DNA from 2 places in the Stenotrophomonas sp. GD03680 genome. Region 2 is predicted to be linked to the other one. Evidence: riboswitches for the same ligand, from Rfam matches in the RefSeq annotation. Region 2 holds a riboswitch; the other holds the start of a gene.

Region 1 (4,412 bases), on a different contig from region 2:
CTGGTACTGATGCGGAACGATTCCACCGCCCAGTCCAGGTAGGCGCGCCAGTGGGCGCGGCGCAACGGCAACCCCTCGCGGATGGCCGGCTCGTCCACCTGGATCACGCCGATGCCGGCTGCTTCCAGGTCCTGCACTTCGTCCCGCAGGGCCAGCGCGATCTGCCGGCAGGTCACATCGCGTTCCTGGTCGTCGCGCACGAACGACCACTGCAGTACCGTCACCGGACCGGTCAGCATCCCCTTCATCGGCTTGTCGGTGAGCGATTGCGCGTAACTGGACCAGCGCACCGTCATCGGCTGCGGGCGGCTGACGTCGCCGAAGATCACCGGTGGCTTGACGCAGCGCGAGCCATAGCTCTGCACCCAGCCGTTGCCGGTAAAGGCGAAGCCTTCCAGCTGCTCGCCGAAGTACTCGACCATGTCGTTGCGCTCGAACTCGCCGTGGACCAGCACGTCCAGGCCCAGCGCTTCCTGCACGCGTACCGCATGCGCGGTCTGCTGTTCCAGGAAGGCCTCGTACTCGGCCAGGCCCAGCTTGCCGGACTTGTGCCGGGCGCGTGCCTCGCGCACCTCCAGCGTCTGCGGGAAGGAACCGATCGTGGTGGTGGGCAGCAGCGGCAGCTGCAGCGCCGCATGCTGTGCGATGCGGCGCTGCGGGTAGGCGGTGTGCCGCTGCGCATCGGCCACGGTCAGCGCGGCCAGGCGTGCGGCCACGGCCGGGTTGTGCACGCGTGGCGAGCGACGACGCCCCTCCAGCGCAGCGCGGTTGGCAGCCAGGCCCGCTTCCGCATCCGCCCTGCCATCGAGCGCGTCGGCCAGCAGGCGCAGTTCCTGCAGCTTCTGCCGGGAGAACGCCAGCCAGCCCTTCAGTTCGTCATCCAGCTTCTTTTCCAGCGCAAGATCCACGGGCGTGTGCAGCAGGGAACAGGACGGTGCCAGCCAGAGCCGGTCGGCGCCGCGGTCCACCTGGGCAAACCGGGCCAGGATCAGTGCGTTGTCCAGATGGGTGCGCCAGATGTTGCGGCCGTTGACCAGGCCGGCCGACAGCACGCGCTCGGCCGGCAGCGCCTTCAACACGGCGTCCAGCTGCTCCGGCGCGCGCACCAGGTCCACGTGCAGTCCGTCCACCGGCAGGCCGGTGGCCAACGCCAGGTTGTCCTCGAGCGCACCGAAATAGGTCGCGACCAGCAGTTTCGGACGCCGTGCCGTGGCCAACCGGGCATAGGCGCGCTCATAGGCTGCCTGCGCATCGGCGTCGAGATCCTGCACCAGCAGCGGCTCATCCAGCTGCACCCAGTCGGCACCGGCGTCGGCCAGCTGGCCGAGCAGCTGCACATAGGCCGGCAGCAGGGCATCCAGCAGGTCCAGTGCGGCGCTGCCGTCGGTGGTCTTGGACAGCAGCAGGAAGCTCACCGGCCCCAGCAGCACCGGACGGGTGTGGATGCCCAGCGCCCTGGCCTCGTTGAACTCGGCCAGCGGCTTGTCACCGCGCAGGGCGAAGGCCTGGCCCGCGTGCAGTTCCGGCACCAGATAGTGATAGTTGGTGTCGAACCACTTGGTCATCTCCAGCGCGCGCAGGTCGATGCCATCGCGCTGCAGGCCACGGGCCGTGGCGAAGTAGGCGGCCAGTGGATCGTGCGCGGCCAGTTCGCGGTAGCGTTCGGGAATGGCATCGAACAGCCATGCGGTGTCGAGCACCTGGTCGTACAGGCTGAAGTCGTTGCTCGGCGGTACATCGACGCCGGCCTCGATCTGCAGCTGCCAGTGCCGGGCACGCAGCGCCGCGGCGGTGGCCTGCAGGGTGGCGGCGTCGTCCTCGCCGGCCCAGTGGCGTTCGAGCGCCCGCTTCAGTTCGCGCTTGGCGCCGATGCGGGGAAAGCCCAGGTTGGTAACAGTGGTCATTGCAGCGTGTCCTCATTGCATGTCGGCATTGAGGAACGAAGGAACCGCAGGACGACGCGTGCCGTTGCCGGCCCACGGGCGTCTTGCCAGCGACCTTCGCCCCCGCGGGCGAACCGGATGCCGTGAAAAGGACGCACGTGGCCGCGCACCCTGCAGGCGCAGGACGACGACGGCCCCGGCAACCTCCCCGCGGAGATTCCAGGTCGAGTCAGGGGACGGTCGTGTCCCCCGGCCGGGGCCGGTATTCGGGCTGTTGGACGCGGGCCGCAGCCCACCTACTACCTGCCGCTTCCCAGGCGCGAGCCCAGTGCTGTTGGCAGGATTCGTTTCCATTCACCGCTGCGGGGCAGCTCCGGAATGGGCGCGCGAAGCGCCTTCACCGGATTCCCGTTTAAATTCATCCCTTCATTCGTATGAAGAGATGAATACCTTCGGCGTGCACAAGGTAGGCCGGTTGGCAGCAATGGTCAAGGCCTGGCATCACACCACCGGGATGTGGCGCCTTTCTCAGGCAGTGAGAGGCCGGCTTGCGATACTGGCAACCGACGGACGGGAGGTGACGTGTGGCGGCGAAGTACTGCGATCTGGTCATGAAAGGTGGCATCACCAGCGGCATCGTGTACCCCAATGCGGTACTGGCGCTGGCGCGCGAGTATCGCTTCAAGAGCATCGGTGGCACCTCGGCAGGCGCCATCGCCGCCGCGGTGGCTGCGGCGGCGGCCTATGGTGATCGCCGCCAGCAGGCGGGCGAGCCGCTGCCCGGCGATGCCGGGTACGGTGGATTGTCGGCGGTGTCGGCGCAGCTGTCGCGGCGCGGGTTCATCTACGGTCTGTTCCAGCCGGCGCGCGGCGCGCGTGCAGCCTATCGGCTGCTGGTGGTGCTGACCGGCAATGCAGGCTGGCCCCGCAAGCTGCTGTGCCTGGCCATCGCCGTGTTCCAGATCGCGCCGCTGGAAGTGCTGGTGTCGCTGGCATTGCTGCTCGCGCTGGGCGCGTGGGGTGGCGGCTGGAGTGGAGTGGCGGCAACGTTGCTGCCGTCCCTGCTGTGCGCCTACGGCGCTGGCGTGGCCGGGGCCGCGCTGCGGGTCGCGCGGGTGGCACGACGCAATCTGCTGGGCCTGTGCAGCGGCCTCGGCAGCGACGCGCGCCGGCCGGCGTTGACGGAATGGCTGCACGGCTGCCTGCAGCAGCTGTCAGGCAAGCCGGCCGATGTGCCGCTTACCTTTGCCGACCTGCACGATGCGCCGCGCTATGCCGACGAGCCGGACAGCCCGCATGCCATCACCCTGCAGATGATCACCACCTGCGTATCGCACAACGAACCCCGCACGCTGCCGCTGGGCGGCGCGCAGTTCTGGTTCCTGCGCGAAGAGTTCGACCAGCTGTTCCCGGCCAGCGTGGTGCAGTGGCTGGTCAACCATGCGGGTCCGCCGCTGGGCGTGGATGGACGACTCTATTACCGCCTGCCGCAGGGGCCGCAGCTGCCGGTACTGGTGGCAACGCGGATGAGCCTGAGTTTCCCGTTGCTGATCAGCGCAGTGCCGCTGCATGAGCCCTCGCGCCGCGAGCGCCGCTGCGAGCCTGGAGCGACCGCCTCCGATCCGGAACACAACGTGGCCGACAGCATGGAGGGGCTGACCAGTGCCGGCCAGGCCTGCGGCCCGGTGATCACCGCCTTCCGGATCTGCTGGTTCTCCGATGGGGGCATCAGCAGCAACTTCCCGATCCATCTGTTCGACGCGGCGCTTCCGCGCTGGCCGACCTTCGCCATCAACCTGGTCTATCCACAGCATGCGGAGGAGGTCGGTTCCGGCGGCAATGCACGGCAGGCGCTGGAGCGATCGGTGTTCCTGCCCAGCGAAAACCGTCATGGCTGGCAACGCACCTACCAGTCCATCGCCGCACCGGTGGCCGCCGGCGAGCTCGGCCGTTTCCTGTTCGCGGTGGTGGCAACCATGCAGAACTGGCGCGACCTGCTGCAGGCGCGTGCTCCGGGCTATCGCGACCGCATCGTGCACGTGACCCTGCAGGGTGATGAGGGCGGCATGAACCTGGACATGCCGCAGGAGGTGCTGACCCGCATCGCCGACAAGGGCAGCCTGGCCGGTGCGCGCTTCTGCGCGTTCTCCTTCGAGAATCACTACTGGATCCGCTGGCGCAACCTGGCCTCGGCCTACCAGCGTTACACGCTGGAAGTGGCGCGTACTGACGATCCCGCGCAGCAGGTGCTGGCCTATCGGGCGGCGTACACGATGGTGGCTGCCGGCGTGCCGTCGCCACCGTCGTACAAGCTGGGCTCGGAGGACAAGCGGCTGGCGTCACAGCAGTTGTGGGGGCTGATGGTGGAGCAGGGCCGCAGCTGGGAGGATCTCGGCCCGGACCTCACCGACGGCGCACCACGGCCGCTGCCGCAGATGAAGGTGACGCCGATCTACTGACCGCTGCCGCAGCCGATTGAACTGTTCCGGCGGGTGCCGACCTTGGTCGGCACGATCTGATCCCTGCGGT
Region 2 (4,412 bases):
CGCGGCGACGATCGGTGCCAGGGCGATGTCCACCCCGTCCTCGGCCGCCGCCAGTTCGGGAGCGATCGGCTGCCGCAGGGCATAGGGATTCACGTCGACGTAGTCCGGCACCGGCCGACTGGCCGCCTGCAGCGCCAGCGCATCTTCGTTGCGCAGGCCCTGCCCCAGATCCTGGCTGCCACTGGCCACAGGCTTCATTCCGACCGCTCGCAGGCCACGCCGGCGCAGGGCGTGCAGCAGCGCGGTGCTGGCCGCCGTCTTGCCGATCTCGGTATCGGTGCCGGTGACGAACAGCGCGGATGGCAGGGCAGCGGGCAACGGCATCAAAGGCTCCAGCGGGGCAACAGAGCGTGCATTATCGCTGGCCCGGCACGCTTGCTAGACTGCGGTCATGTTCGCCAATGCCTCGCTCACCGGCAGCAAGCCGGAACAATACGCTCAGTTGCTTGAACAGGCCCGTGGCCTGGTCCATGGAGAGTCCGACCGCATCGCCAACGCGGCCAATCTCTCGGCGCTGGTCTTCCACGCCCTGCCCGACCTGAACTGGGTGGGCTTCTATCTCTACGATGGCCAGGAGCTGGTGGTCGGCCCGTTCCAGGGGCTGCCGGCCTGCGTGCGCATTCCGCTGGACAAGGGCGTGTGTGGTGCCGCGGCCCGCCAGCGCGTGACCCAGCGCGTCGACGATGTCGATGCCTTTCCGGGCCACATCGCCTGCGACTCGGCCTCCCGCTCGGAACTGGTCGTTCCGCTGCTGCGCGGCGATGAACTGATCGGAGTCTTCGACATCGACAGCCCGAAGACCGGTCGCTTCGATGCAGATGACCAGGCCGGACTGGAAGCCATCGCGCGCGTCTTCGTCGAGGCGTTGGGATGAGTGCGCCGAAGCTGCGCAACATCGGTCCGAAAAGTGCGGCGTGGCTGCGCCAGGTCGGTCTGCGCAGCCGTGACGATCTGGCCGCCGTCGGCGCGGTGGGTGCCTTCGTCAAGGTCAAGCGCGCCGGCTTCAAGCCCAGCCTGAACCTGCTCTACTCGCTGGAAGGCGCCCTGCTGGACTGCCATTGGCAGGAACTGGGCGAGCCGCAGCGCGAGGCGCTGGTGCAGGACTACGAAGCGCGCATTGCCGCGCACCCGCTGAAGGCGGCCGGCCCGGCCTCGGGGCCGGTGCACGAGCAGCGTTTCGACGCAGACGACGACGCAGAAGAAATCGTGGCCGGAAGCGCCGACGAGGACTGATCGGCGCAGGCCGGATCAGGGCTGCTGCAGCTCCAGCAGCTCGCCCACCAAGCCTGCCTCGCCACGCTCCAGCCTGACCCGCAGGCGCGTGCCATGGTCGATGCGCAGCGCCCAGCACAGCGACATCGGCAGGCCGCAGACCTGTGACAGCACCATGCGCAGCGGGCCACCGTGGCTGACCACGACGGTCGGCAGCGGGTCGTCATCGTCGAGCAGGCGGTCGAGCGCACGCGCGATGCGCCGCTCGAAGTGCCCCCAGCTTTCGCCGTTGGGCGGCGGATACGCATGCGGATCAGCATGGAATGCCGCCAGCGCCTGCTCCGGCAGGTCGAACAGTGCCTGCCCGTCCCAGTCGCCGAAGTCGAGTTCTTCCCACTCCTCGTCTGCATCCACGTCCAGCCCGCGCGGGGTGGCCAGCGCCATCGCTGTGTGCAGTGACCGCAGGCGGGGCGAGCTGATCACCCGCTCCCAGGGCTGCGTGGCGTAGGCCTCCACCAGTTCCTGTGGCAGGCGGGCCAGCTGCGGTGGATCGCTGCGGCCATCGAGGTACTCGTCGCGACCGTTGCCAGCGTGGCGGACCAGGTCGAGGATCATGCATGCGTCCTGTGCAGGCAACGCGGGGACAGCGGAAAACGGGCGGACATCGGCAACGGCACCACGGGATCAAGCAGCAATTCTAGTGGCTGGGGATCATCAGCTCCACAGACATTGCCGCATATACGCCGCACCGGGCATGCCGATGCCGTAGACTGCGCGCACTTCCAGGTGACCTGCGGCATGGCCGGCAGGTTGAAACGGGAAGCCGGTGACGCGTGAACCCACGCCATGCCGGCGCTGCCCCCGCAACGGTAAGCACGTCAGTTCCAGGCAACACCGCCACTGTGCCAATAGCATGGGAAGGCGCCTGGACGGTGGCCTCGCGCCGCCTGGCGGCAAGCCCGGAGACCGGCCCGGAAGCCTCAGGTCGCGATGCGGTGGGCATGGCGCTGGATGTCCGCAGCACTGCCTGCGGCATCGGCGCTTGCCTGCCTCCGCGGCTCCTCCCCTTCGCCACGCGGGCGTGCGTGGCACCTGGAGTCCCCCGATGAAGCTGCAGTCCCGATTGCTTTCCCTGGCCGTATTGGCCGCCCTGCCCGCGTTGGCCCAGGCCGATGATGGCGCCCGCGCGCTCGATCCCATCCTGGTCACGGCCACCCGCACCCCCATCGCCCTGCAGGACAGCATCGCGCCTGCGCAGGTGATCGACCGGACGCAGATCGAGTCCAGCCAGGCCACTTCGCTGCAGGACCTGCTGCGTGGCCGCGCCGGCATCAACCTCACCAACGCCGGCGGCCTGGGCAAGCAGAGCTCGCTGTTCCTGCGCGGCACCAACTCCGGCCACACGGTGGTGCTGGTCGACGGCGTGCGCATCAACAGCGCCGATCTCGGCCTGGCGATGATCCAGGACCTGCCGCTGGCGCAGATCGAACGCGTGGAGATCGTGCGCGGCCCGCAGTCCAGCCTGTATGGCGCCGACGCCATCGGCGGTGTGATCCAGATCTTCACCCGCCGCAACCAGGGCGACTTCGCGCCACATCTGCAGCTGGGCGGTGGCAGCAATGGCCTGCGTGAGGCCAGCGGCGGCATCGGTGGCAGCAGCGAACGCGGCTGGTTCGGCGCCGACATCGCCTACCAGCATTCCGATGGCATCGATGCCTGCCGGGGCTCGGCCACGCTGTTCACCGGCTGCTTCGCCGACGAACCCGACCGCGACGGCTACCGCAACCTCTCCAAGAGCCTGCGCGGCGGCTACAACTTCAACGAGCAGTGGACGGTGGAGGGCAGCGCGCTGCGCGCCGACGGCCAGAACCACTACGACGGCTACTACAACTACTCCGAGACGCGCCAGCAGGTACTGTCCGGCAAGGTGCGCTACACGCCGGCCGAACGGCTGGTGCTGACCGCCAACGTCGGTCGCAGTGACAACGAATCGGACAACGTCGGCGCGGACGGCGTGCATGGCAGCGCGCAGACGCATCGTGACAGCGCGTCGCTGCAGGGCGACTTCGGCGTGGCCGAAGGCCAGCTGCTGAGTGCCGGTGTGGACTGGAGTGAGGACAACCTGGACGGCAGCAGTGCCGGCTATCGTGTCGACAGCCGTCGCAACACCGGTGTGTTCGTGCAGTACCAGGGGCGCTTCGGCCGGCACCAGTTGCAGGCCAGCGCGCGCAACGACGACAACGAGCAGTTCGGCAACCATGCCACCGGCAGCATCGGCTGGGCGATGGAGCTGGATCACGGCCTGCGCATCAACGCCAGCTACGGCACGGCCTTCAAGGCACCCACCTTCAGCGACCTGTATGACCCGTGGAGCGGCGTGCCGACACTGGATCCTGAGAAGTCGAAGAGCGCCAACCTGGGCATTTCGCAGCAGGGCCAGGGCTGGCGCTGGGGCCTGGATGTGTACGAGACCCGCATCGATGACCTGATCACCTACGATGCAGCCACCTTCAGGACGCAGCAGGTGGAGAAGGCGCGCATCCGCGGTGCCGAACTGACCGGCGGCGTCGTGCTGGCCGGCTTCGACATCGCTGCACAGCTGAGCTACACCGACCCGCGCAACCGCACGAACGGCAGCAGCCAGTTCGACAACTGGCTGCCGCGCCGTGCACAGCAGACGGCACGGCTGGATGTGGATCGCCGCTTCGGCGCATTCCGTGCCGGCCTGACCGTACAGGGTGCGGGCAAGCGCTATGACGATGCCGCCAACACGGTGAAGGTCGGCGGCTATGGCACGTTGGATCTGCGCGCCGAGTATGCGCTCACGCCATCGTGGTCGCTGCTGGCCCGGGCAACCAATGTGTTCGACCGCAGGTACGAGACCGTGGCGTGGTTCAACCAGCCGGGCCGCGAGTATCAGCTGAGCGTGCGCTACCAGCCGAAATGAGCAGGCGCGCCGGGCGCAGGCCCGGCGCTATACCGGGATGCGCGCGGCCAGGCCCGGCAGTTCGCGCAGATCGTCGATCACCGCCACCGCAGCTGCGGTGGCCAGGTCCAGGCCACGCGGGTAGCCGTAGCGCACCAGCGCGATCGGCATTCCCGCGTCTTCCGCCGCGCGGTAGTCGGTCAACGAATCACCCACCATCAGGCATGCATTCACCGGCAAGCGGAAGTGTGCCGCGATGTGCCGCAGTGGTTCA

The links. A riboswitch is a leader RNA that binds a small molecule or an ion and turns the genes downstream of it on or off. The one in region 2 is predicted to bind cobalamin.
Region 1: it holds a riboswitch for cobalamin, as region 2 does, so the genes downstream of both, metE (5-methyltetrahydropteroyltriglutamate--homocysteine S-methyltransferase) here and btuB (TonB-dependent vitamin B12 receptor) in region 2, are expected to answer to the same signal.

The regions. Positions count from the first base shown of each region.
Region 1 is NZ_JAOCKC010000003.1:281,435-285,846, forward strand. It holds gene metE (5-methyltetrahydropteroyltriglutamate--homocysteine S-methyltransferase) at 1-1,904, opposite strand, end outside; cobalamin riboswitch at 2,123-2,352, opposite strand; gene N5J29_RS05555 (patatin-like phospholipase family protein) at 2,495-4,342, shown strand.
Region 2 is NZ_JAOCKC010000016.1:58,658-63,069, forward strand. It holds gene bioD (dethiobiotin synthase) at 1-324, opposite strand, end outside; gene N5J29_RS14980 (GAF domain-containing protein) at 392-874, shown strand; gene N5J29_RS14985 (TfoX/Sxy family protein) at 871-1,233, shown strand; gene N5J29_RS14990 (histidine phosphatase family protein) at 1,249-1,827, opposite strand; cobalamin riboswitch at 1,980-2,202, shown strand; gene btuB (TonB-dependent vitamin B12 receptor) at 2,318-4,159, shown strand; gene gph (phosphoglycolate phosphatase) at 4,187-4,412, opposite strand, start outside.